4 regions of the Pseudomonas sp. GL-R-26 genome follow, and region 3 is predicted to be linked to each of the others. Evidence: predicted binding sites of a transcription regulator. Region 3 holds the regulator's gene; each other region holds the start of a gene.

Region 1 (5,739 bases), on a different contig from region 3:
TCCACACCGTTATCGGTTTCTGCAATAACTTCGTAGCCATGACGCTCCATTAGCATACGTACCGCAAGACGAATGACGGGGTGATCATCCACGATCAGCACTTTATTCATGGGCAAGTCCAATTTTCGCTGTTCGAATTTTTAGAGCCCGCACAATAGCCTAGTCGTTTCACCCATGGCATGTCGCCCCTCCCAGCCACCCACACCAAGAGACATACCCTACAAACAACACGGATTCCTCCTACAAAAATCCCTCGAACAGAATGAATTGAAAACTGTATCAGCGTCAGTCTGTCGCACTTTCCAGCCGGCACCCCTGTCGATTTACGACCAAAATTTTCCGAGAGCCAGCTTGATCTGTCGCACTCTGACAAGCATTAGCCTCTATCTCTCAGTTAAAACGTAACTGATATTTACGCATTCAACCCTCACACCAGAAATATCACACATCAAGCATCCAATTACTCTTACAGCAAATAATATTTTTTGAGCAATCATTAAAACACACCCCACACTCAAGAACCCCAAGAGCAATACAACAAACAAATTAAAACCTGTCAAAAACCAACAAACAATAAAAATCACTACAATAACCAGCACATCGGCCCAACCTCATAAACCACTCGAGAACAGACAACCCGCATGAGTACAGAATATGATAAAAAAACGAATCACCAACCCAATGACAATTATCGCAATATTCGCAGCACTCTCTGAAACTTCGGCAGCCGTATCTCTCCCCTTCCTTGATCAGGAGGAAAGAGAGCTCTACGTCTGGTTCCTGATCAGTTTTCCGTTCTATTTACTTTTACTTTTTTTCGCAACACTCAACTTCAACTATAAATCACTTTATGCGCCTTCCGATTTTGAAAAGGGAAAGCACTTCATGAAGGTCATGGATGATGTTGGGCGGTCGGAAAAAAAAGCGTCCGGGAAGTCGTCTGAAAACCCCGCTCTGAAAACGTCAACGAATGACTGGCAGTCAGCTCGCACGCCCTGTGGCGCACAGGACCCACCAACCGGGATTGGTCTGCAAACCACTGTCTCTGTTCAGCATTACCTTCAGCTGCCGGAGCCAGTAAAAGACGTGTACATCGTTGATGTACGCTGGATGAGCAAAGAGGTCGAGTTTGGAGCGCTGCTGGAGAAAATCCAGAGGCCACGGGAAAAGGCGGCATACGTGATTCTGTTTGTCACTTGTGCAGTTTCGGAGAAATTACTGAAAGCCAGTGCGCTTGAACATTCAAAGCAGGCCAACAAGCGCAGTGCTGCCGTTTATGTAGCCTACAATCTCGACTCGCACCGGTTGTCTGTCATTGATCAGGCCGGGCAACCGGCGAGCAACAACCTGTAGTACAGGTCAGGCCATTGAGCAGGAGAAAAACAGGAAATCATCAGCGGAAACGAAAACACCCGACAACGCAGTAACTGGCGTCACGCCCCGTTTTCAGGTACCTGACCTCGTCGAGGACGAGGTCAGGCATCCATCACGACTTCAAAGGTCTCAGAACAGCTTCCGGCCTTTGTTCGCCGCAATGCGCATGCGCAGGGCGTTGAGCTTGATGAAGCCCGCAGCATCCGCCTGGTTGTACGCGCCGCCATCTTCTTCGAAGGTAGCGATGTTGGCGTCGAACAGCGAGTCGTCGGACTTGCGGCCAGTGACGATCACATTGCCCTTGTACAGCTTCAGGCGCACAACGCCGTTCACGTTGACCTGGGACGCATCGATCATCTGTTGCAGCATCAGACGCTCAGGGCTCCACCAGTAGCCGGTGTAGATCAGGCTGGCGTACTTGGGCATCAACTCGTCCTTGAGGTGAGCCACTTCGCGGTCCAGGGTGATCGATTCGATCGCACGGTGGGCACGCAGCATGATGGTGCCGCCAGGAGTTTCGTAGCAGCCACGGGACTTCATGCCCACGTAGCGGTTCTCGACGATGTCGAGACGGCCGATACCGTGTTCGCCACCGATACGGTTCAGGGTCGCCAGCACGGTGGCCGGAGTCATTTCGACGCCGTCCAGCGCGACGATGTCGCCGTTGCGGTAGGTCAGTTCCAGGTACTGCGCCTTGTCTGGAGCGTTTTCCGGGGAAACGGTCCAGCGCCACATGTCTTCTTCGTGCTCGGTCCAGGTGTCTTCCAGCACGCCGCCTTCATAGGAGATGTGCAGCAGGTTGGCATCCATGGAGTACGGGGACTTCTTCTTGCCGTGGCGCTCGATCGGGATCGCGTGCTTATCGGCGTAATCCATCAGCTTTTCACGGGACAGCAGGTCCCATTCACGCCAAGGGGCAATCACTTTCACACCAGGCTTCAAGGCGTACGCGCCCAGTTCGAAACGAACCTGGTCGTTGCCTTTGCCGGTGGCGCCATGGGAAATGGCGTCAGCGCCGGTTTCGTTGGCGATTTCGATCAGGCGCTTGGCGATCAGCGGACGAGCGATGGAAGTACCCAGCAGGTACTCGCCTTCGTAAACGGTGTTGGCGCGGAACATCGGGAAAACGAAATCGCGCACGAACTCTTCGCGCAAGTCGTCGATGTAGATCTCTTTGACGCCCATGGCCTGAGCCTTGGCGCGTGCAGGTTCGACCTCTTCGCCCTGACCCAGGTCAGCGGTGAAGGTCACCACTTCACAGTTATAAGTATCCTGCAGCCACTTGAGGATCACCGAAGTGTCCAGGCCGCCGGAATACGCCAGAACGACCTTGTTTACGTCCGCCATGCCATCACTCCACGGGATTCTACGGAAAGCCGGGAAGTCTACCGCTCATGCAGAATAATTTACAGTGGCGCGACAGCTTATGACGACGAAGCGACAGATTATGTCGAGAGGGCGACGATGACCAAAGAGTCAGGAAGTTGCCGAAACGGCCGCTTTCGTTGCTTGCGGGGCGACTTGTTCCGCGGGCGCTCCGCGCTCCAGGCGTACCGCTACTCGACGGTTCTTCGCGCGGTTGGTGTTGTTGGTGTTAGGCGCCACCGGATAACGCTCGCCATGGAAACGCAGGGTGATTTGCGACTCCTGGATGCCGTTGGCCTTGAAGAACTCCATCACTGCCAGGGCTCGGCGCCGCGACAGGTCGCGGTTGGTCAGGCGGTTGCCGCTGTTGTCGGAGTGACCGTCGAGCTCGATGTGATTGACCGTCGGATCGGCCTTCATGTACTCCAGCATCACCTGCAGCTTGGCTTTTGCGGCGCTGTCGAGTTCGATTCCACCGCCGGGGAAGCCGATTTCGGATTGCTTCACCTGTTCGAAATTCTGTGGCAACAGCTTCGCCACGCAACCTTGGTAGTCGGCAAACGCTTTGGTGAACCTGACCGGCAACAAGCGTACTTCCGACACCCGCCCATCCCCCGAGGAATGTCGAACCACCGGGCTGCGACCGTCCATCAGGCCACTGATCAGACGCCCGGCCTGAACCTGTGAGCTGTTGAACAATACGTTGCCACTGCCGATTCTCACCGTGCCCAGATTGATGTCGTCACGTCCCGGTTGCCACGGCGCGGCAGCGGCCAGCAGCGTCGCCGAGCCACCGCCGATCATCGGGTTGTAGGTTTTCAGACGAAACGTCGCCTGCTCGCCGGCACGACGCACGAACTCGCCCGAACCGAAATCGGTGATCGGCTGAGTCAGGCGGCATTCGAACTTGTCGCCTTCGACCGTCCACTCAATGTTCTCCAGAGGTGTCTGGAAAGTGAGCGCCATCGCCGGAAGGCTGGCAAACACACTGAGCAAGGCTAAATAACGCTGGCGCACGGGAGGCTCCACTGGTTTCTACAACAAAAAGACCGACACACACATGTTTACGGCATACCTGTTGGATATCGGAAGCTTCCTGCAAAACTTGATAGCGAGTGCCTGCAAGAGTCTTTTCCGGTAGCATTCCCTTGAGTTTGACCCGCCTGGAATCCCCTCATGTCCGACCGCCTGACCCTGCTGCGTCCCGACGACTGGCATATTCATCTTCGCGATGGTGCCGTGTTGACCAATACCGTCGCGGATGTCGCGCGCACCTTTGGCCGCGCCATCATCATGCCCAACCTGGTTCCACCGGTGCGCAACGCGGCCGAAGCCGACGGCTATCGCCAGCGGATTCTCGCTGCCCGACCGGCCGGCAGCCTGTTCGAGCCACTGATGGTCCTGTACCTGACCGACCGCACCCAACCTGAAGAAATTCGCGAGGCCAAGGCCAGCGGATTCATTCACGCCGCCAAGCTGTACCCGGCCGGCGCGACTACCAACTCGGACTCTGGTGTTACCAGCATCGACAAGATTTTCCCTGCACTTGAGGCCATGGCCGAAGTCGGGATGCCGTTGCTGGTTCACGGTGAAGTCACCCGTGGTGATGTCGACGTGTTCGACCGCGAAAAAATCTTCATCGATGAACACATGCGCCGTGTGGTCGAGCGCTTCCCGACCCTCAAAGTGGTCTTCGAGCACATCACCACCGCGGACGCCGTGCAGTTCGTCAACTCGGCTTCGGCCAACGTGGGCGCGACCATCACCGCGCACCACCTGTTGTACAACCGCAACCACATGCTGGTGGGCGGGATCCGGCCGCACTTCTATTGCCTGCCGATCCTCAAGCGCAATACCCACCAGGAAGCCCTGCTCGACGCCGCCACCAGTGGCAGCGAGAAGTTCTTCCTCGGCACCGACTCGGCCCCCCACGCCCAGCACGCCAAGGAAGCGGCGTGCGGTTGCGCCGGTTGTTACACCGCCTATGCGGCCATCGAGATGTATGCCGAAGCCTTCGAACAGCGCAATGCGCTGGACAAGCTCGAGGCCTTCGCCAGCCTCAACGGCCCTCGGTTCTATGGTCTGCCGGCCAACACCGATCGCATCACCCTGGTCCGCGAAGAGTGGACCGCCCCGACCAGCCTGCCATTTGGCGAGCTGACCGTTATCCCGCTGCGCGCCGGTGAAAAACTGCGCTGGCGCCTGCTGGAGGAACACGCGTGAGTGAAGACCATTTCGACGACGAACTGGAAGGCAATGGCGGCGGAGGCGGCCCTCGTCATCCAATGGCGGCCAGGTTCCGTGGTTACCTGCCGGTTGTCGTCGACGTAGAAACCGGTGGCTTCAATTCGGCCACCGATGCCCTGCTGGAGATCGCCGCGACCACCATCGCCATGGATGAAAAGGGTTTTGTTTACCCCGATCACACCTACTTCTTCCGTGTCGAGCCGTTCGAAGGCGCGAACATCGAAGCGGCGGCCCTGGAGTTCACCGGGATCAAGCTCGATCACCCGCTGCGCATGGCCGTGAGTGAAGAGTCTGCCCTGAACGATATCTTCCGCGGCGTGCGCAAGGCCCTCAAGGCCAATGGCTGCAAACGGGCGATCCTGGTCGGGCATAACAGCAGCTTCGACCTGGGCTTCCTCAATGCTGCTGTTGCGCGGCTGGACATGAAGCGCAATCCGTTCCATCCGTTCTCCAGTTTCGATACCGCAACGCTCGCCGGCCTCGCTTACGGTCAAACCGTACTGGCCAAGGCTTGCCAGGCAGCGGACATTGACTTCGACGGTCGCGAGGCTCACTCGGCTCGCTACGACACCGAGAAGACGGCAGAGCTGTTCTGCGGCATCGTCAATCGCTGGAAGCAGATGGGTGGCTGGGAAGATTTCGACGACTGAGTCGGCCTCGGTGTTATCCCGCCCATAAAAAAACCGGCCTTGATGGCTAATGCCGATCAGTTAAGCCTCATTGCTTGACCTTTGGCCGCAAGAAATCAAAATC
Region 2 (5,739 bases), on a different contig from region 3:
CTCGACGAGACCGTCTCGGCGTTGGCGATGTTCGAAGCGACGGTGTTCAAGCGCGTGGTCTGCGCACTCATGCCGCTACCGGCAATGTTGAAAACACTGGATAGAGACATGGCTTACTCTCCGCGCAGGGCTGACACCAGCCCTTTGAATTTGCTGTTGAGCAGGGTGAAGCTGGCCTGGAAGCCGATCGCGTTTTCCGCGTAGTTCGACTGCTCCAGCTGGGCGTCCACGGTGTTCTGGTCAATCGACGGTTGCATCGGCGTGCGATACAGCAACGATTCGTCGCCATTGCCCAGGCCTTCAGCTTCGATATGACGGCTGTTGGTCATGTTCAAGGCGAAGGTGCCGCTTTTGGTTTTCTCGTTCTGCTCGGCGAGCACTTTCGAGAAGTCCAGGTCCCGAGCCTTGTAGTTCGGGGTATCGGCGTTGGCAATGTTGTTGGCCAGAACTTCGGCACGCTGGGCGCGGAAGCCCAGGGCTTGTTCGTGGATACCGAGCGCTTTATCGAAGCTGATGCTCATGTCGGGAAACCTTCGGGTGACCTGATTTTTCGTAGGATCAACTTAGCAAGCCCCATGCCAATTCAAAAAACCCCGGAAACCGGGGCTTTGCCGGCCATGGCAACGCGGCAATGCCAGAAAAGCGGCAACGGTTTTCCGCCGGATGCCGCTTTTCTGCCGCTTGGCACCCATCTCACCAACACCACCGAACAACTGTTGTAGGAGTGAGCCTGCTCGCGATGACTGTGTATCAGTCACCGGATATGTCGAATGTGAAACCGCTCTCGCGAGCAGGCTCACTCCTACAGGGGATTTGCGGTGTGTGGGAGAGATATTGCGGACAAAAAAACGGGAGCCCCTGAGGACTCCCGTTTTTTTGACAACACCAACGAAATCACTTCGCCTGGTAAATGATCCCCGGGCTGCACTGGACCATCTGGTAATGATCCGGCAAACCGTTCAACGCTTCGGAAGCGCCGAGGAACAGGTAACCGCCTGGCTTCAACGTGCTGTGGATACGCAGCAGGATGTCCTTCTTTACCTCGGCGGAGAAGTAGATCAACACGTTGCGGCAAAACACGATGTCGAACTTGCCGAGGCTCGCGTAGCTGTCCAACAGGTTGAACGAGCGAAACTCCACCCGACTCTTGATCGGCGCCTTGATCGCCCAGCGCCCAGGCCCTTTCGGGTCGAAATAACGCTGCAGGCGCTCAGGCGACAGACCGCGGCCGATGGCCAGGCTGTCGTACTCGCCGGTCTTGCAGTTGTTCAGCATGGTGCCGGACAGATCGGTGGCAACAATCTGCACGCCCATCCGCAACTGGCCCATGTTGACCCGCTCGAACTCGTCGATGGACATCGACAGCGAATACGGTTCCTGACCCGACGAGCACGCTGCCGACCAGATGCGCAGGCGCTGGCCGGGACTGGCCTTGATCGCTTCGGGCAGTACCTTGTTCTTCAAGACTTCAAACGGGTAGGTGTCACGAAACCACAGGGTTTCGTTGGTGGTCATGGCATCCACCACCTGCTCGCGCAGACCGCTGCGCGGCTGGGTCTGCATGCGCTGAACCAGTTCCCCCAAAGACTTGATGCCTTGCTGTTCCATCAGTTTGTTGAGACGGCTGGAGACCAGGTACTGCTTGTTTTCACCGAGCAAAATGCCACAGGCTTTTTCCAGGAATACCCGGAACTGTTCGAAATCCAAATTACCCGTAGACAATGATGCCGCCTCTTAAATCGTGTTGACTGCCAGGAGCACGGGCCCCTAGCTGATATCTGCTGCTTTGATCCGGTCGACTACCCGGGATGCCAGGTCATCAGGACGGAACTTGGCCAGGAAGTCATCGGCACCGACCTTCTTGACCATCGCCTGATTGAATACCCCCGACAACGAAGTATGCAGGATGATATGAAGCTTTTGCATGCGCGGGTCGTTGCGGATTTCCGCCGTCAGGGTGTACCCGTCCATCTCCGGCATCTCGATGTCGGAGATCATCATCAGGAACTCTTCTTCCGGCTTCTTGCCCTCGTCGACCAGTTTGCGCAGGTAGTCCAGCGCTTGCCGACCGTCGTTCAACGCCACCACTTCGACGCCGACCGTTTGCAGGCAACGCGTGACCTGCTTGCGCGCCACCGACGAGTCGTCGACCGTCAGCACGCGCAACGAAAGCGCCTTGTGCTGGGTTTCGACATCCACTACACCGACGGAAATCGCTTCCGGCGTCGGCGCCACTTCCGCCAGCACCTTCTCGACGTCGATTATTTCGACCAACTGATTGTCGACCCGCGTCACCGCCGTGAGGTAGTGATCGCGCCCGGTGCCCTTGGGCGGTGGATGGATCTCCTCCCAGTTCATGTTGACGATGCGCTCCACCGAGCGCACCAGGAAACCCTGGGTCTTGGTGTTGTACTCCGTGATGATCACGAAGGGGTTGTTCTTGTCCTTCAACGCGCCGGAGCCAGTTGCCATCGCCAGATCAAGGATTGGAATGGTCGCCCCCCGGATGTTCGCCACGCCGCACACGACAGGACTGGACTTGGGCATCAGCGTCAGTTTGGGGCATTGCAGCACCTCCCGAACCTTGAACACGTTGATCCCGTACAGTTGCTGGCCGTCGAGACGGAACAACAACAGTTCAAGGCGATTCTGCCCCACCAGTTGCGTGCGCTGGTTTACCGAATCCATTACACCAGCCATGCCCAGACTCCTACGCCAACGCCAAGTGTTGTTGCGACGCGCCTTCATCACTAAACGGCACGGCGCTTGCTTTTTTAATCGTTATGAACACAGAACCGACATTTTTTCGACGCCTGACCACACCCTATCGCAAATTGCTCGGCGTGCTGGCGGCTGTTTGCCTGTTCAACGCTGGCAGCCCTGCCCTTGCTGACGCGGTTACCTTGCCTGACATGCTTATCGGCGTCACTCAGGGCTTTCTTGAATTCACCGTAGAAGACTATCTGGCTACCAGTCAAACGGAAGGTCGCTACGAGATCCAGGTCAACCAGCTCGATCCGCGCATGCACATGCCCATGTGCGACAAGGAATTGACAGCAACGCTCGAGAGTCCCAAGCCGCTGGGACGGGTCACGGTCAAGGTTCGCTGCGAGGGCGCGTCCCCCTGGACGGTGTTCGTACCCGCTCAAGTCCGCCTGTTTCGCGATGTCGTGACCAGCGCCCGACCACTGCGCCGCGCCGCCATTGTCGAGCCTGGGGATGTGGTCCTGCGCGAGCGCGATATCAGCCTCACCAGCCAGGGCTACCTGACCTCCCTGGATCAGGCGATCGGGCAGCGACTGACCCGACCAATGGTCGCCGACCAGGTGATTACCCTGGTGCATATCGAACAGGCCGAAGTCATCCGCAAGGGTGATCAGGTGGTGATAACCGCCCGCAGCGGTACCCTCAGCGTGCGCATGCCGGGCGAAGCGCTGTCAAACGGCAGCCTGAGCGAGCAGATCCGGGTGAAAAACCTCAATTCCCAACGAGTCATCAAGGCGCAGGTCATGGCGCCGGGGCAGGTGGAAGTGTCCATGTAAAGCGCTCTGTTCATCTGAATGTGGCGCTTGCCGCGGCGGTTCCCTAGACTGTGCTCCATGCAGGGCAAGCGCTGACGCGCGCAAGGTTCATTGATAAATGGGCCTAAAGTTTTCCAGGGAATGGCCGAAACCATGGCAAGCGTCCAAATTCCCAGAGGTTTTTTATCATGGTCATCGATTTCAGCCGTTTGAACAGCTCCTCGTCCCTGACGGGCAGTACACGTACCAGCACCAGTAAGGAAAGCGCCGAGGCCGGCAAATCCGCGCCGCTGGAGACCGCGGCCGAACAGGCCAGTACCGTCAAAAGCGGGGAATCGGTACATCTCAGCAATGAGGCTCAACAGTTGCAGAAGGTCACTGACAAGCTGCGCGATCAGCCTGCCGTCGACAACGCCCGCGTGGCCGAGTTGAAAGCAGCGATTGCCGATGGCAGCTATAAAGTCGACAGCAACCGTGTAGCCAGCAAACTGCTCAACTTCGAAGCCCAGCGCTAGGCCACCGCCGGCGCCAGGCTTTTGGACGCTTAAAACCCAAGGCCAGCCATGCACGACACTCATTTACTGCAACTGATCACCGACGACTTTGCTCCAGCGCAACACCTGCTGGAATTACTGCAGACCGAATCCCTCGCATTGCATGGTCGCGACATGCCATTGCTCGAGGACATCCTGGCGCAGAAACAGGCGTTGGTCGTTTTGCTCGAACAGCATGGCCGCAAGCGCAGTGAAATCCTCGCCAGCCTCAACCTGCCGACCAACCGTGGCGGTCTGGAGCAATTGGCCGGCCAGTCAAGCATTGGCGAGCAGTTGCTGGCGCAAAGTGACGTGCTGACCGATCTCCTGGCCCAGTGCCAGGCCATCAACGCCAACAACGGCCAGTCGATCCTCACTCAGCAGGCCGCTACGGCCACCCAGCTGAAAATCCTCAACGGCGGTGAAACCCCGGCGCTTTACGATGCCAGCGGAACATTCTCCAAGCTTGCCAAGCCGCGCCCGCTCAGTCAGGCATGAGCCGGTCAATGCCCCCGCTCTATCAAGACGCACAACATACTGGCAAACTGCTAGCCTGCCGTAGTCAAATTTTGTCTGGAGATTGATTAACCGTGTCCAATGCCTTATCCGTGGATGATGCTCCGCAGCCACCCAAGGTGCTCTCCACGCCCTTGGAAATCTCCAGCAACCTGCGCCAGCTGCTCGAAAGCCATGACCCGCTGATCATCACGTTCCACGAGCGCAGCCAGCGCTTCCAGAGCTATCTGGTGGACCTGGACCGTGACAGCAACATGATTGCCCTGGACGAAATGATTCCCCGTGATGGCGAGCGCTATCTGCTGGCGGGCGAGCCGTTCCGGGTCGAAGGCTTCCACGAAGGCGTACGCATTGCCTGGGAAAGCAACGGCCAGTTGAACATCGACGAGTCCGCTGGCAGCCGCTGCTACCGCGGCCCCCTGCCCGATGAAGTGGTGTACCACCAGCGCCGCAATGCGTTCCGCGCCGCGCTGAAGCTGGCACAACTGGTCAACGTCAACCTTGACGGCGAAAAGCTCAAGGCGCCGATCAGCGGCAAGCTGCTGGATATTTCCGCCACCGGCTGCAAACTGCGTTTCGACGGCGACATCACCGGCAGCCTGCAACTGGGTCAGGTCTACGACCGTTTCACCGCCGACCTGCCCTTCGGCAAGATGACCGCGCCGGTCGAGTTGCGTTATCTGCATTTCGAAGAAAGGATTTCCACCACCTTCGCCGGCATTCGCTTCCACAACATGAGCGGGCTGGTGCAGCGTCAGGTCGAACGCTTCGTCTACCAGTTGCAACGCGAGGCGCGTCGCTTCGACAAAGACGACATGTGATAGAGCGTCAACAAAAAACGGGCAGTCCCTTGCGGTGACTGCCCGTTTTTTTGTGCCCCGATTTTAAGGCCTGGCCTCGGTAAAGCTTTGCTCGCGGCCCGAGTCAGGATCTTCTGGAGGCTGATCGGATTCAGGTCCTGATTCGGCTTCCGGTTCGACTGGAGGCTCCGGACTCACCGGATTGCACATCTGATCCTGCACCACCTGCTCATCAACACGCGGGTCGAGGCAGGCCACCAGTGGCGAACTCGTCATATTGTCCGGCATAGCCACGTGATGCAGCGGTGCGTCGTCGACCTGATGCAGGTTGGTCACTGCTTTCGGGCGAATCCGCCACACCAGTACCAA
Region 3 (5,739 bases):
CGTCCGTAATATCGGAACTGTCGCCGGCCGCTTTCGGTGCTTCTGGCGCAGCCGGTGCCGGGACCACCGCATCGACGGCGAACTGGCCTTTACCGTGCAGTTGATCGAGCAACGACTCGAACTCGGCATCGGTGATTTCGTCGCTGCCGGCAGCATTGCTGGCAGGCGCTGGAGCAGCCACTGGGGCCTCGGCCTGGGCCTTGACGGCATTCAGCGAGTCCAGCAGTTGTTCGAATTCATTGTCGGTGATATCGCCCGATTCGGCTTCAGCCACAGGCGCTTCGACCAAGGCGGCGACAGGTGCGGCAGCCACCTCGTCAGCCGATTGCGGCTCGGCCAGACGTGCCAGCGCCGCGAGCAGTTCCGGTGTCGCGGCCGTGATCGGGCTGCGTTCGCGGACTTCGCTGAACATGCTGTTCACCGCGTCCAGCGCTTCGAGAACCACGTCCATCAGTTCCGAGTCGACGCGACGTTCACCCTTGCGCAGGATGTCGAACACGTTCTCGGCGATGTGGCAGCACTCCACCAGCTCGTTGAGCTGGAGGAAGCCGGCGCCCCCTTTTACAGTGTGAAAACCGCGAAAAATTGCATTGAGCAGATCCGCATCATCCGGACGGCTTTCCAGCTCGACCAGTTGCTCGGACAGTTGCTCTAGAATCTCGCCGGCCTCAACCAGGAAATCCTGAAGGATCTCTTCATCGGCGCCGAAGCTCATTAAGGGGGGTGCTCCTACAGGTCTAAAAACCCAAAAAACCTAAAATTCTAAAACTCTAAAATCCCAGGCTGGATAACAAATCGTCCACATCGTCCTGACCGGACACAACGTCTTCTCTCTTATCGGCATGAATCTGCGGACCTTCACCCTGAGAGAGATGTTTTTGTGGATCTTTTTCAGCAAGCATCGCTTCACGGTCATGTTCGATGCCCGCAAAGCGGTCCACCTGACTGGCCATCAGCACGAGCTTGAGCAGGTTGCTTTCAACTTCGGTGACCAACTGGGTCACACGCTTGATCACCTGGCCCGTGAGGTCCTGGTAATCCTGGGCGAGCAGGATGTCGTTGAGGTTGCCCGACACCGCGCGATTGTCCGTGCCGCTGCGCGTCAGGAACCCGTCTACCCGCCGGGCCAGTTCACGAAACTCTTCGGCGCCGACTTCGCGACGCATGAAGCGCCCCCAGTCCGCGCTCAACACCTTGGCTTCATCCGCCAGGCCATTGACCAGCGGCGTGGCACTTTCCACCAGATCCATGGTGCGGTTGGCCGCAGCCTCGGTCAGCTTGACCACATACCCCAGGCGCTCGGTGGCGTCGGTGATCTGCGACACTTCTTCGGCTTGCGGCATGTGCGGGTCAATCTGGAAATTGACGATCGCGCTATGCAGTTCGCGAGTGAGCTTGCCCACTTCCTGATACAGGCCGCGGTCACGGGTCTGGTTGAGCTCATGGATCAATTGCACCGCGTCGCCGAACTTGCCTTTTTCAAGGCTCGCGACCAATTCGACGGCGTGTTTTTTCAGGGTCGATTCAAAATCGCCCAATGAAGTTTCGTTATTGCCCATAGCTCCCCCGTGGCGCACTCATCAACCGATGCGTTCGAAAATCTTCTCGATTTTTTCTTTCAACGCCTGGGCCGTGAAGGGCTTGACCACATAGCCGTTAACGCCGGCCTGGGCCGCTTCGATGATCTGCTCGCGCTTGGCTTCAGCGGTCACCATCAGCACCGGCAGGTGCTTGAGCTTTTCATCGGCACGCACGTGGCGCAGCAGATCGATACCGGTCATGCCAGGCATGTTCCAGTCCGTTACCAGAAAGTCGATGCTTCCGCTGTTGAGCACCGGGATGGCGGTAGTGCCATCGTCGGCCTCGACGGTGTTGGTGAACCCAAGGTCACGCAGCAGGTTCTTGATGATCCGCCGCATCGTTGAGAAGTCATCAACGATGAGGATTTTCATGTTCTTGTCCAATTCGACCTCCAAGCAGTCTTAAACGCGCCCAGCACCTGAACGCGCCATTTCAATCAATCCGGCAAAGCACTCAATGACTGTCTGGAGCACAACAGATCGCGACCGGCGCAGTTCAACACCACACCAGCCTCGTTCGCAGTGTCCCCACACTGCCTTCAGCGCGCTCGCCACTCCCCCAAACGCCCCCGCAAACGGGCCGCGCACTGGCTGTGTAACTGGCTGACCCGCGATTCGCTGACCCCCAGGACCTCACCGATTTCCTTGAGGTTCAACTCTTCATCGTAGTACAGCGCCAACACCAGTCGCTCACGCTCCGGCAAATTGGCAATCGCATCCGCCAGCGCAGCCTGGAAGCGTTCATCTTCCAGATCGCGTGACGGCTCGAGATGAGCACTCGCGCCATCCTCGTGCAGCCCTTCGTGTTCGCCGTCCTGCAACAGGTCGTCGAAACTGAACAGCCGGCTGCCCAGGGTGTCGTTCAAAATCCCGTAGTAATCATCGAGACTCAATTGGAGTTCGGCCGCAACTTCGTGATCTTTAGCGTCACGGCCGGTTTTAGCTTCAATCGAGCGAATGGCATCGCTGACCATGCGCGTATTGCGGTGAACCGAACGTGGCGCCCAATCCCCCTTGCGCACTTCATCGAGCATGGCGCCGCGGATTCGAATGCCCGCGTACGTCTCGAAACTGGCGCCTTTGCTGGCGTCATATTTGGTCGACACTTCAAGCAGGCCGATCATCCCGGCCTGGATCAGGTCTTCGACCTGGACACTGGCCGGCAAACGCGCCAGCAAGTGGTAGGCAATGCGTTTAACCAGCGGCGCGTAACGCTCGATCAGCTCGTACTGCGCATCACGTGCCGACTTCTTGTAGAGGTTGTAGCCGCTGGCTGTCATAGAACAGGTCCTGCTGTCTGCTGCACGAGCCGCTCGACGAAAAACTCCAGGTGCCCGCGCGGGTTGGCAGGCAGCGGCCAGGTATCGACCTTCTGCGCGATGGCCTTGAACGCCAGCGAGCACTTGGAACGCGGGAAGGCCTCGTAGACGGCGCGCTGCTTCTGCACGGCCTTGCGCACGCTTTCGTCGTAGGGCACCGCGCCGACGTATTGTAGGGCGACGTCGAGGAAGCGATCCGTGACCTTGGTCAACTTGGCGAACAGGTTGCGTCCTTCCTGCGGGCTCTGGGCCATGTTGGCCAGGACGCGGAAGCGGTTCATGCCGTAGTCGCGGTTCAGCAACTTGATCAAGGCATAGGCATCGGTAATCGAGGTCGGCTCGTCGCACACCACCAGCAGCACTTCCTGGGCTGCGCGAACGAAACTGACTACCGATTCACCAATGCCCGCAGCGGTGTCGATCACCAATACGTCGAGGTTGTCGCCGATATCACTGAAGGCCTGGATCAGACCGGCGTGTTGGGCGGGGCTCAGATGCACCATGCTCTGAGTGCCGGATGCGGCCGGAACGATACGGATGCCGCCGGGTCCCTGCAGCAGTACATCGCGCAGTTCGCAGCGGCCTTCGATCACGTCGGCCAGGGTACGTTTGGGTGTCAGGCCCAGCAGAACGTCGACGTTCGCCAGTCCCAGGTCGGCGTCCAACAGCATGACGCGCCGGCCAAGCTCGGCCAAAGCCAGGGACAAGTTCACTGACACATTAGTTTTCCCGACGCCACCTTTGCCGCCGGTCACCGCGATCACCTGTACGGGATGCATGCTGCCCATGTTATTTCTTTACCTTGTCTTGCATAGACGGAGGCCACATTACTGGCTGCGCGTTCACAAACGGAACAATGCATGGCAGACCATCGATGTAGGTACAAAAACTGTTCATTATTACCTCAGCCAACCTGCTTGGTCGGGCTGTGGTAGATGTCAGCGAACATGTCAGCCATGGCTTCTTCGCTGGGTTCTTCCTGCATTTGCACGCTCACGGCGCGACTGACCAATTGATGACGGCGCGGCAGATGCAAATCATCCGGGATCCGCGGGCCATCGGTCAGGTAAGCCACCGGCAGTTCATGACTGATGGCAAGGCTCAACACCTCGCCCAGACTTGCCGTTTCATCCAGTTTAGTCAGGATGCAGCCTGCGAGCCCGCAACGCTTGTAACTGTGATAAGCGGCCGTTAGAACCTGTTTCTGGCTGGTGGTTGCCAGGACCAGATAATTTTTCGAGCGGATGCCACGACCGGCCAGGCTTTCGAGCTGCATGCGCAGGGCCGGATCGCTGGCCTGCAGGCCGGCGGTATCGATCAGCACCACGCGTTTGCGCAGCAAGGGTTCCAGCGCCTGCACCAGGGACTGGCCCGGATCGACGTGGGTCACCGACACATTAAGAATGCGCCCCAGGGTCTTGAGCTGCTCCTGGGCACCGATGCGGAAGCTGTCCATGCTCACCAGCGCAATGTTCTGCGCGCCGTACTTGAGCACGTAACGGGCAGCCAGCTTGGCCAGGGTGGTGGTCTTGCCCATGCCGGCAGGGCCGACCATGGCGATCACACCGCCCTCTTCCAGCGGCTCGACTTCCGGGGTAACGATCATGCGCGCCAAGTGCGCCAGCAACATGCGCCAGGCCTGACGAGGTTCTTCGATTTCAGTGATCATCCCCAGCAGGTCGCGCGACAGCGGGCCGGACAGACCGATGCGTTGCAGGCGACGCCAGAGGTTGGCCTGGTCCGGACGGCTGCCTTGCAGCTGATTCCAGGCCAGGGAGCCCAGTTGGACTTCCATGAGTTCGCGCAGGCTGTTGAGTTCGAAACGCATCGAGTCGAACGCCCGCGGGTCCACACCACCGGACGCTGGCGCAGCGGCTGGCGCGGGGCGACGGGGTTCGGCGTAGGTCGGCTCGATCAGCGGTTCGGCGGCGGTCAACGGCAAGCCGGCGAACAACTGGCGATTGGTTGCATTGTCGCTCTCGCCATCGCCACGCAGGCTCAATTCGGCCTGGGCGGTGACGATCCGCGACTGAGTCTTGCGCAGCTCGTCTTCGAGTTCCATGTTCGGAACCCGCGGCGCCAGCGCCGACAATTTGTAATCCAGCGCCGCCGTCAGTTCGACACCCCCGGCGATCCGGCGGTTGCCAATAATGGCCGCATCAGCGCCCAGCTCATCGCGAACCAGCTTCATGGCCTGACGCATATCGGCGGCGAAAAAACGCTTAACTTGCATAAACCACTACCTCAGCCGTTGGGCCCTACTGTCGCAACGATGGTCACTTGCTTGTTGTCGGGGATTTCCTGGTAAGCCAACACATGCAAACCCGGGACTGCGAGCCGGCCAAATCGCGAGAGCATCGCGCGAACCGGACCGGCCACCAGCAGAATCACCGGCTGACCTTGCATCTCTTGACGCTGCGCCGCGTCGATCAACGAACGTTGCAGCTTCTCAGCCATGCTTGGCTCCAGCAGAACGCCCTCTTCCGAGCCTTGTCCTGCCTTTTGCAGACTATTGAGCAATATCTGTTCCAACCTTGGCTCCAGCGTGATAACTGGCAGCTCCGACTCAGTGCCTACAATGCTTTGGACGATTGCACGGGATACGCCAACCCGCACGACAGCCACCAGCGCGGCGGTATCTTGACTCTTGGCGGCATTGTTGGCGATCGCCTCGGCAATGCTGCGGATGTCGCGCACAGGCACTTGTTCGGCCAATAGCGCTTGCAGCACCTTGAGCAGTTGCGACAGCGAAACCACGCCCGGCACCAACTCTTCGGCCAGTTTTGGCGAGCTTTTGGCCAGCAATTGCATGAGTTGCTGCACTTCTTCGTGACCGATCA
Region 4 (5,739 bases), on a different contig from region 3:
TGCACAACCAGCTCGAACAGTTACTGACCCGGGTCAGTGTCAAAAGCGGCAGGTCACGGGTTTTCGGGGAGGCCGATGAGGATGTGATCAACCTGGTCGCCATGCTTTTCGAATGCATGCTCGATGATCGCAACCTGCCGGATTCCCTCAAGGTACTGATCGGCCGATTGCAGATTCCACTGGTCAAGGTGGCGGTGCTCGACAAGAGTTTCTTCAGCCGCAGCAGTCATCCGGCACGGCGTCTGCTCAACGAAATCGCCAACGCAGCCATGGGGTGGGGCGTCAGTGACGATCATGAGCGTGACAACCTTTACGTGCGCATCGACCAGGTCGTACAGCGTCTGTTGAATGACTTTGTCGATGATCCGGCGATATTTTCCGAACTGCTGGCTGACTTTCTCGCGTTTACCCAGGATGAGCGCCGTCGCAGCGAGTGGCTTGTGCAGTGCGTTCGCGACGCCGAGCACGGGCGGGCCAATTCGCCTGGGAAGGCGTCGATGATGGTCGAGGTGCAGGAGCCTGTCGATCAAATGCATCCAGGCTGCTGGGTGGAGTTTCAGGAAGACCCGGAAAATACCCTTCGCTGCAAACTGGTGGCTGTCATTGAAACCACCGGCAAATACATCTTCGTCAACCGCACTGGCATGAAAGTGCTCGAGCGCAGCCGCACCGACCTGGCCCAGGAGCTGCGCAACGGCGTGGCGCGAGTGCTTGACGACACCTTGTTGTTCGAGCGGGCACTGGAGTCGGTGATCGGCAACCTCAAGCGACTCAAACGCGGCAAGTGATCGCGCCCCGGGGGATTATCGCGGCATACTGTGCCAACACAGTCGACGTTGAAGGAATCGGTATGCAGTTGGACCTCGCGAGCGGTTGGATTCAGGGAGTGCATCACTGCCCTTCACCCAACTTCAATGCGCGCCCCACAGGCGAAGTTTCCCTGCTGGTGATCCACAACATCAGCCTGCCGCCGGCGCAGTTCGCCACCGGCAAGGTGCAGGAATTTTTCCAGAATCGTCTGGATGTCACCGAACACCCCTATTTTGAAGGGATCGCGGATTTGCGGGTGTCGGCGCACTTTCTGATCGAGCGTGATGGTACCGTCACCCAGTTTGTTTCGTGCCTTGAGCGTGCGTGGCATGCGGGGGTCTCGAGCTTCGAGGGACGGGAAACCTGTAACGATTTTTCCGTGGGCATCGAACTCGAAGGCACGGATGATCTGCCGTTCACCGACGCGCAATACAGCGCGTTGACAGCCCTGACCCGCCAGTTGCAACAGGCGTTCACGGCAATCACGACGGAGCGCATCTGCGGGCACAGTGACATTGCACCGGGGCGCAAAACCGATCCAGGGCCGACGTTCGACTGGGCACGCTATCGTGCCGCCTTGGCACAAGAGGAAGGACGATGAGTTTTCTGGTGTTGCTGTTGGCGGTGTGGATCGAGAAGTTCTCGGCCTTGCGCCATCGGGTTCAGCGTGACAATGGCTGGACACACGAGCTGAACAAACTTGAAGCCAGCCCGCGACTTTCGAACCGACCATGGCTGGTGCTGGCGGCACTGGTCTTGTTGCCGGTGGCGTTGCTGGCTTTGCTGCTGGTCGTCATCGAGCCGGTGGCCTACGGGTTGCTGGCGTTGCCGATCCATTTGCTGGTGGTTATCTACAGCCTGGGGCGCGGTGATCTGCTGGGCGATCTCGGGCCGTTCCGCGATGCCTGGCGTCGGGAGGACCTGCAAGCGGCGGCCCATGTCGCCAAGCGCGACCTGGATATCTGTGCAGACAATGGCGAGCAGCTACTGGAGCAGGTCGAAGGGCATTTGCTGTGGGAGGCCTACCAGAGCTTTTTCGCGGTGATTTTCTGGTACTTCCTGTTGGGACCGGTCGCGGCGCTGAGTTATCGGCTGCTGGCGCTGGCCGAAGAACACGGGAAAAACCCTGCAGTGGTCGAGCGCGCCGGGCAACTGCGTCACGCCTTTGACTGGTTGCCGGTGCGTCTGCTGGCGGCGAGCCTGGCGTTGGTCGGCAATTTTGTCGCGGTCAGTCGGGTCATGCTGCATGAGCTGCTGAACTGGAACATCAGCGCCGCGCAATTGATCGTGAAAGTCGGGCTGGTGGCCGGTGAAATTCCGGCACCGGTGACCGGTGCGGAAGGTATCAACAATCTGGACCGCATTTGGGCGCTGCTGCTGCGTGCGGCGGTGCTCTGGTATGCTGGGTTTGCATTGTGGACGGTCCTGCATTAGTCCAGCAGTCAATGCCCCCTCGCCACTGGGCGATCACTAGTCCGAAGTGCTTCGCCCTGTCGTTAACCTTAAGTTACAAAACCTCCTGCCGATTTAAGTTATACAGAGATAGCGCCGAATAGTGGCTATCTGCTGTCTGTCTGCGCCTGCCAATAAAAAAAATAAGAAATTGAAGGGAGACATCCAGTGAAGAGCTTGCTCTATCCCGCTGTCGCACTGATGAACCGCCTGAGCTTCGGCATGAAGTTCAGCCTGATCAGCGTACTGTTCCTGGTGCCGATGCTGGTGACCAACTTCTATCTGGTGCGTGACTCCTATCGCGAATTCCAGGGCACGCGCATCGAACTGCAAAGTCTCGACCTGTTGGGCAACAGCCTGGCGTTGCGGCGCGATCTGGAAACCCTGAACAACCTGGTGCAGATCAATGTCAGCCTCGGCCAATCCGGCAAGGCCGGCAATGTCGAATCGAAAATCAGCGCCCTTGAGCAGAATATTTTGACTCGCCTGCAAGGGCTGACGGCGATGACCGGCGACCCGGAGCAGGTCGCGGTGTTTGATGGCAAACGCGATGAAATGATCGCCGCGTTCAAGGCCCAGCAAACGGAAAACTCCCTGCAAAGCAAAAGTGCCTTGATCGGCAAGCTGGTGGGCAGCGCGCAGATTTTCAGCCAGCTCATCACCAGCCAGTCCGGCCTCAGTCGCGACAACCAGAGCGACATGCGCCAGTTGAGCGAACTCGTCACCCTCGTCACGCCACGGGTCACCCAGATCCTGGGCGAAGGTCGGGCAATGGGCTCTTATTCGCTGGGGCAGGGGTTCATCAATTCGGCTTCAAGTACCCGTTTCGATGAATTGCTGGCGCAGATTGAAAAGCTCCAGGCCGAGTATGGCCTGAAGTTGCAGGATGCCCTGGGTTCCAGCAAGGCTGCGCGTGAGACCTTGGCCGCTCAGGCCGATAGCAGCCGGGCATCCTTGAAGAAAGCCAGCGAGCTGTTCGAAGAGCAAGTGGTCATGGCCGATACCCTCGATGCACCGTGGCAGGGCTTTTACGATCAGGTCACCGCCCTGATGGACCAGACCTACCAACTCAATGAAGCAACCCTGAAGTATCTCGGCCCGCAGTTGCAGCAACGCCTGGACCAGAACCGTACACACATGATCTTGCAGGCCGTGGCGCTGTCTGTGGTGTTTGTACTGATCTTCTACCTCTACGGCGGTTTCTATGCCTCGACCCGCACCACGCTCAAGCGCCTGGGAGCTGTGATGGACAAGGTGGCGGCCGGCGACATGACCGTGACCTTCAGCGCCCACAGCCGCGATGAGCTGGGGGAGTTGGGTGAGGTGTTCAACGGCACCGTGAAAAAGATCCATGACCTGATCGAGCGGGTGGGGCAGACCGTCAGTGAAGTCGAGCGTCAGGCCGGGCAAGTGGAAAACGTTTCCGCGCAAAGCAACCAGGCCGTCGCCGGGCAGCGCACGCAGATCGAACAAGTGGCTACGGCCATGAACCAGATGTCAGCCACTTCCCAGGAGGTCGCGCGCAGTGCCGCCGCGGCGGTGAGCAGTGCCCACAGTGTCAACGACGAGACCATCAGTGGCCGCGGCCTGGTGGAGTCGCAGCAAGGCAGCATTGCCGCGCTGGCCAACGAGATCGATCAATCGGTGCTGGTGATCAACCAACTGGCCAGCGACAGCCAGTCCATCAGCCGCGTACTCGAAGTGATCAAGAGCATCGCCGAGCAGACCAACCTGCTGGCGCTCAATGCCGCCATCGAGGCCGCACGGGCCGGTGAGCAGGGCCGTGGTTTCGCCGTGGTAGCCGATGAAGTCCGGACCCTGGCCAAGCGAACCCAGCAATCGACCGAAGAAATCGAACAGATGATCGCCAGGCTCCATGGTGGTGTCGGCGCGGCGGTCAAGGCCATGGGTACCAGCCATGAAATGGCCAGCGGCACGGTGGGGCAGTCGGAGAAGGTCCAGCAGGCGCTGGAAAACATCCTGGGAGCGGTCGGCATGATCGTCGACCAGAACCAGCAGATTGCCGCCGCCGTGGAGCAGCAAACCGCCGTGGCCCACGACATCGACCAGAACATCGTCGAGATCAATCGCGCCGGCGAGCGTACCGCTGAAGGTGCGCATCAGACCGAAGACGCCAGCCGGGCGTTGTCGGCCCAGGTCGTGGAGTTGAAGCAGTTGATCAGCGCGTTTCGGGTCTGAAGGCGTCCTGGGATCCTGTGGGAGCAAGCCCGCTCCCACAGGGTTTGGAGTGCTGTCGGAAAGTTTTGTAATACTTTTTCCCTTTCCAGGTGGGAGTCCTCCTGATTCTCTTCGTGCGCTGGCATTTTGAGTTCAATCAAGGAAGATTAACGCGGCTTACCGCCTGGAGGAGGCTTGCTCATGTCTGCTGCAACAATAGGAGTCCAGGGGCGCTGTGCGCATTGTCAGCGCACGTTGCTGCTGCAACCCTGGCAACTCAATGCCATTGCGATCAATGAAGCGTTTACCTGTACTCACTGTCAGAAACGCGTTCAGTTAAGTTGTCCGGAACAGATCCGGCGCTTCAAGTCCCTCGACTCTTTTTCACTGTTGCGCGCCAGCCTGCGGGTGATGGTCTGCACCGCATTGCTGGTGGCGTTGGTGATGGAGTGGGTGGGAATGCTCAGCGTCATCGAACAGCTGAATGCTTCGCTGATCGTCTTGTTCGTGTATTTCGCGGTGGTCCGTTACTTCCGTCGGCGCCAGCACCTGACGCTGATCCTGGAAGTTGCCAGGGCTCACGCTGACTGATTACCAGCCGAACACTTCGCAGCTGTTGGCGGTGCTGGCAGCCGCCAGTCGTTCCGGGCTGATCGCCATCCATTGCGCCAGTGCCGTGCAGATCGCCGGCAGGTGTGCCGGGCTGTTGCGCTGGCCGGGGAACATGGCAGGGGCCATGTCCGGGGAGTCGGTTTCCAGCACCACCGAATCCAGTGGCAGTTCGCCGAGCACGCGGTGCATGCGCAGCGCCTGCGGCCAGGTCGGGGCGCCACCAAGGCCGAGCTTGAAACCAAGCTTGATGTATTCCCGAGCTTCCTCCTGGCTGCCGGCGAAGGCGTGGATGATGCCGGCCCGTTTCAGGCGAAAGCGTTTGAGCGTGGCAATCACCGCCGCATGGCTACGCCGCACATGGATCAATGCCGGAAGCGCGAAATCCGCCGCCAATTGCAATTGCGCCTCGAACAACGCCTGCTGGCGGTCGCGGTCCAGGGTTTCGATGAAGTAATCCAGGCCGATCTCGCCGACGGCACACAGTTGTCGATGGCCAGCCAGACGGGTCAGCCAGTCGGCGAGTTCGCTGAGGTGTTGCGGGCGATGATCGTCCAGGTAAACCGGGTGCAATCCGAACGCGGCGTGCAGGTCGGGATCACTCTGCACCAACTCCCATACTCGCTGCCAATTGGCCTGATAAACCCCCAGCACCACGATCCGCCGCACCCCGAGGGCGCGGCTTTCGGC

Evidence for each region. Region 3 encodes FliA, which starts transcription of late flagellar genes. Its sites were predicted from a motif close to CTAAAGTTTNNNNNNNNNNNGCCGNTAA; they were not measured.
Region 1: the regulator FliA is predicted to act here: its motif matches at 3,822-3,849, upstream of KGA96_RS22470 (flagellar protein MotY).
Region 2: the regulator FliA is predicted to act here: its motif matches at 3,646-3,673, upstream of flgM (flagellar biosynthesis anti-sigma factor FlgM).
Region 4: the regulator FliA is predicted to act here: its motif matches at 2,312-2,339, upstream of KGA96_RS17565 (methyl-accepting chemotaxis protein).

What each region holds. Positions count from the first base shown of each region.
Region 1 covers NZ_JAGYGI010000024.1:86,167-91,905, forward strand. Annotated here, with positions in the region: gene KGA96_RS22455 (response regulator transcription factor) at 1-110, opposite strand, end outside; gene KGA96_RS22460 (hypothetical protein) at 655-1,353, shown strand; gene KGA96_RS22465 (argininosuccinate synthase) at 1,504-2,721, opposite strand; gene KGA96_RS22470 (flagellar protein MotY) at 2,851-3,756, opposite strand; gene pyrC (dihydroorotase) at 3,916-4,962, shown strand; gene rnt (ribonuclease T) at 4,959-5,636, shown strand.
Region 2 covers NZ_JAGYGI010000005.1:86,961-92,699, reverse strand. Annotated here, with positions in the region: gene flgC (flagellar basal body rod protein FlgC) at 1-110, opposite strand, end outside; gene flgB (flagellar basal body rod protein FlgB) at 114-521, opposite strand; gene KGA96_RS07530 (hypothetical protein) at 576-722, shown strand; gene cheR (protein-glutamate O-methyltransferase CheR) at 895-1,722, opposite strand; gene KGA96_RS07520 (chemotaxis protein CheV) at 1,768-2,700, opposite strand; gene flgA (flagellar basal body P-ring formation chaperone FlgA) at 2,784-3,542, shown strand; gene flgM (flagellar biosynthesis anti-sigma factor FlgM) at 3,710-4,036, shown strand; gene KGA96_RS07505 (flagella synthesis protein FlgN) at 4,085-4,552, shown strand; gene KGA96_RS07500 (flagellar brake protein) at 4,645-5,391, shown strand; gene KGA96_RS07495 (MFS transporter) at 5,455-5,739, opposite strand, start outside.
Region 3 covers NZ_JAGYGI010000021.1:8,745-14,483, reverse strand. Annotated here, with positions in the region: gene KGA96_RS20710 (chemotaxis protein CheA) at 1-715, opposite strand, end outside; gene KGA96_RS20705 (protein phosphatase CheZ) at 771-1,559, opposite strand; gene KGA96_RS20700 (chemotaxis response regulator CheY) at 1,581-1,952, opposite strand; gene fliA (RNA polymerase sigma factor FliA) at 2,120-2,860, opposite strand; gene fleN (flagellar synthesis regulator FleN) at 2,857-3,687, opposite strand; gene flhF (flagellar biosynthesis protein FlhF) at 3,804-5,132, opposite strand; gene flhA (flagellar biosynthesis protein FlhA) at 5,144-5,739, opposite strand, start outside.
Region 4 covers NZ_JAGYGI010000015.1:149,252-154,990, forward strand. Annotated here, with positions in the region: gene KGA96_RS17550 (DUF1631 domain-containing protein) at 1-788, shown strand, start outside; gene ampD (1,6-anhydro-N-acetylmuramyl-L-alanine amidase AmpD) at 851-1,411, shown strand; gene ampE (regulatory signaling modulator protein AmpE) at 1,408-2,244, shown strand; gene KGA96_RS17565 (methyl-accepting chemotaxis protein) at 2,431-4,461, shown strand; gene KGA96_RS17570 (hypothetical protein) at 4,642-5,031, shown strand; gene KGA96_RS17575 (TatD family hydrolase) at 5,032-5,739, opposite strand, start outside.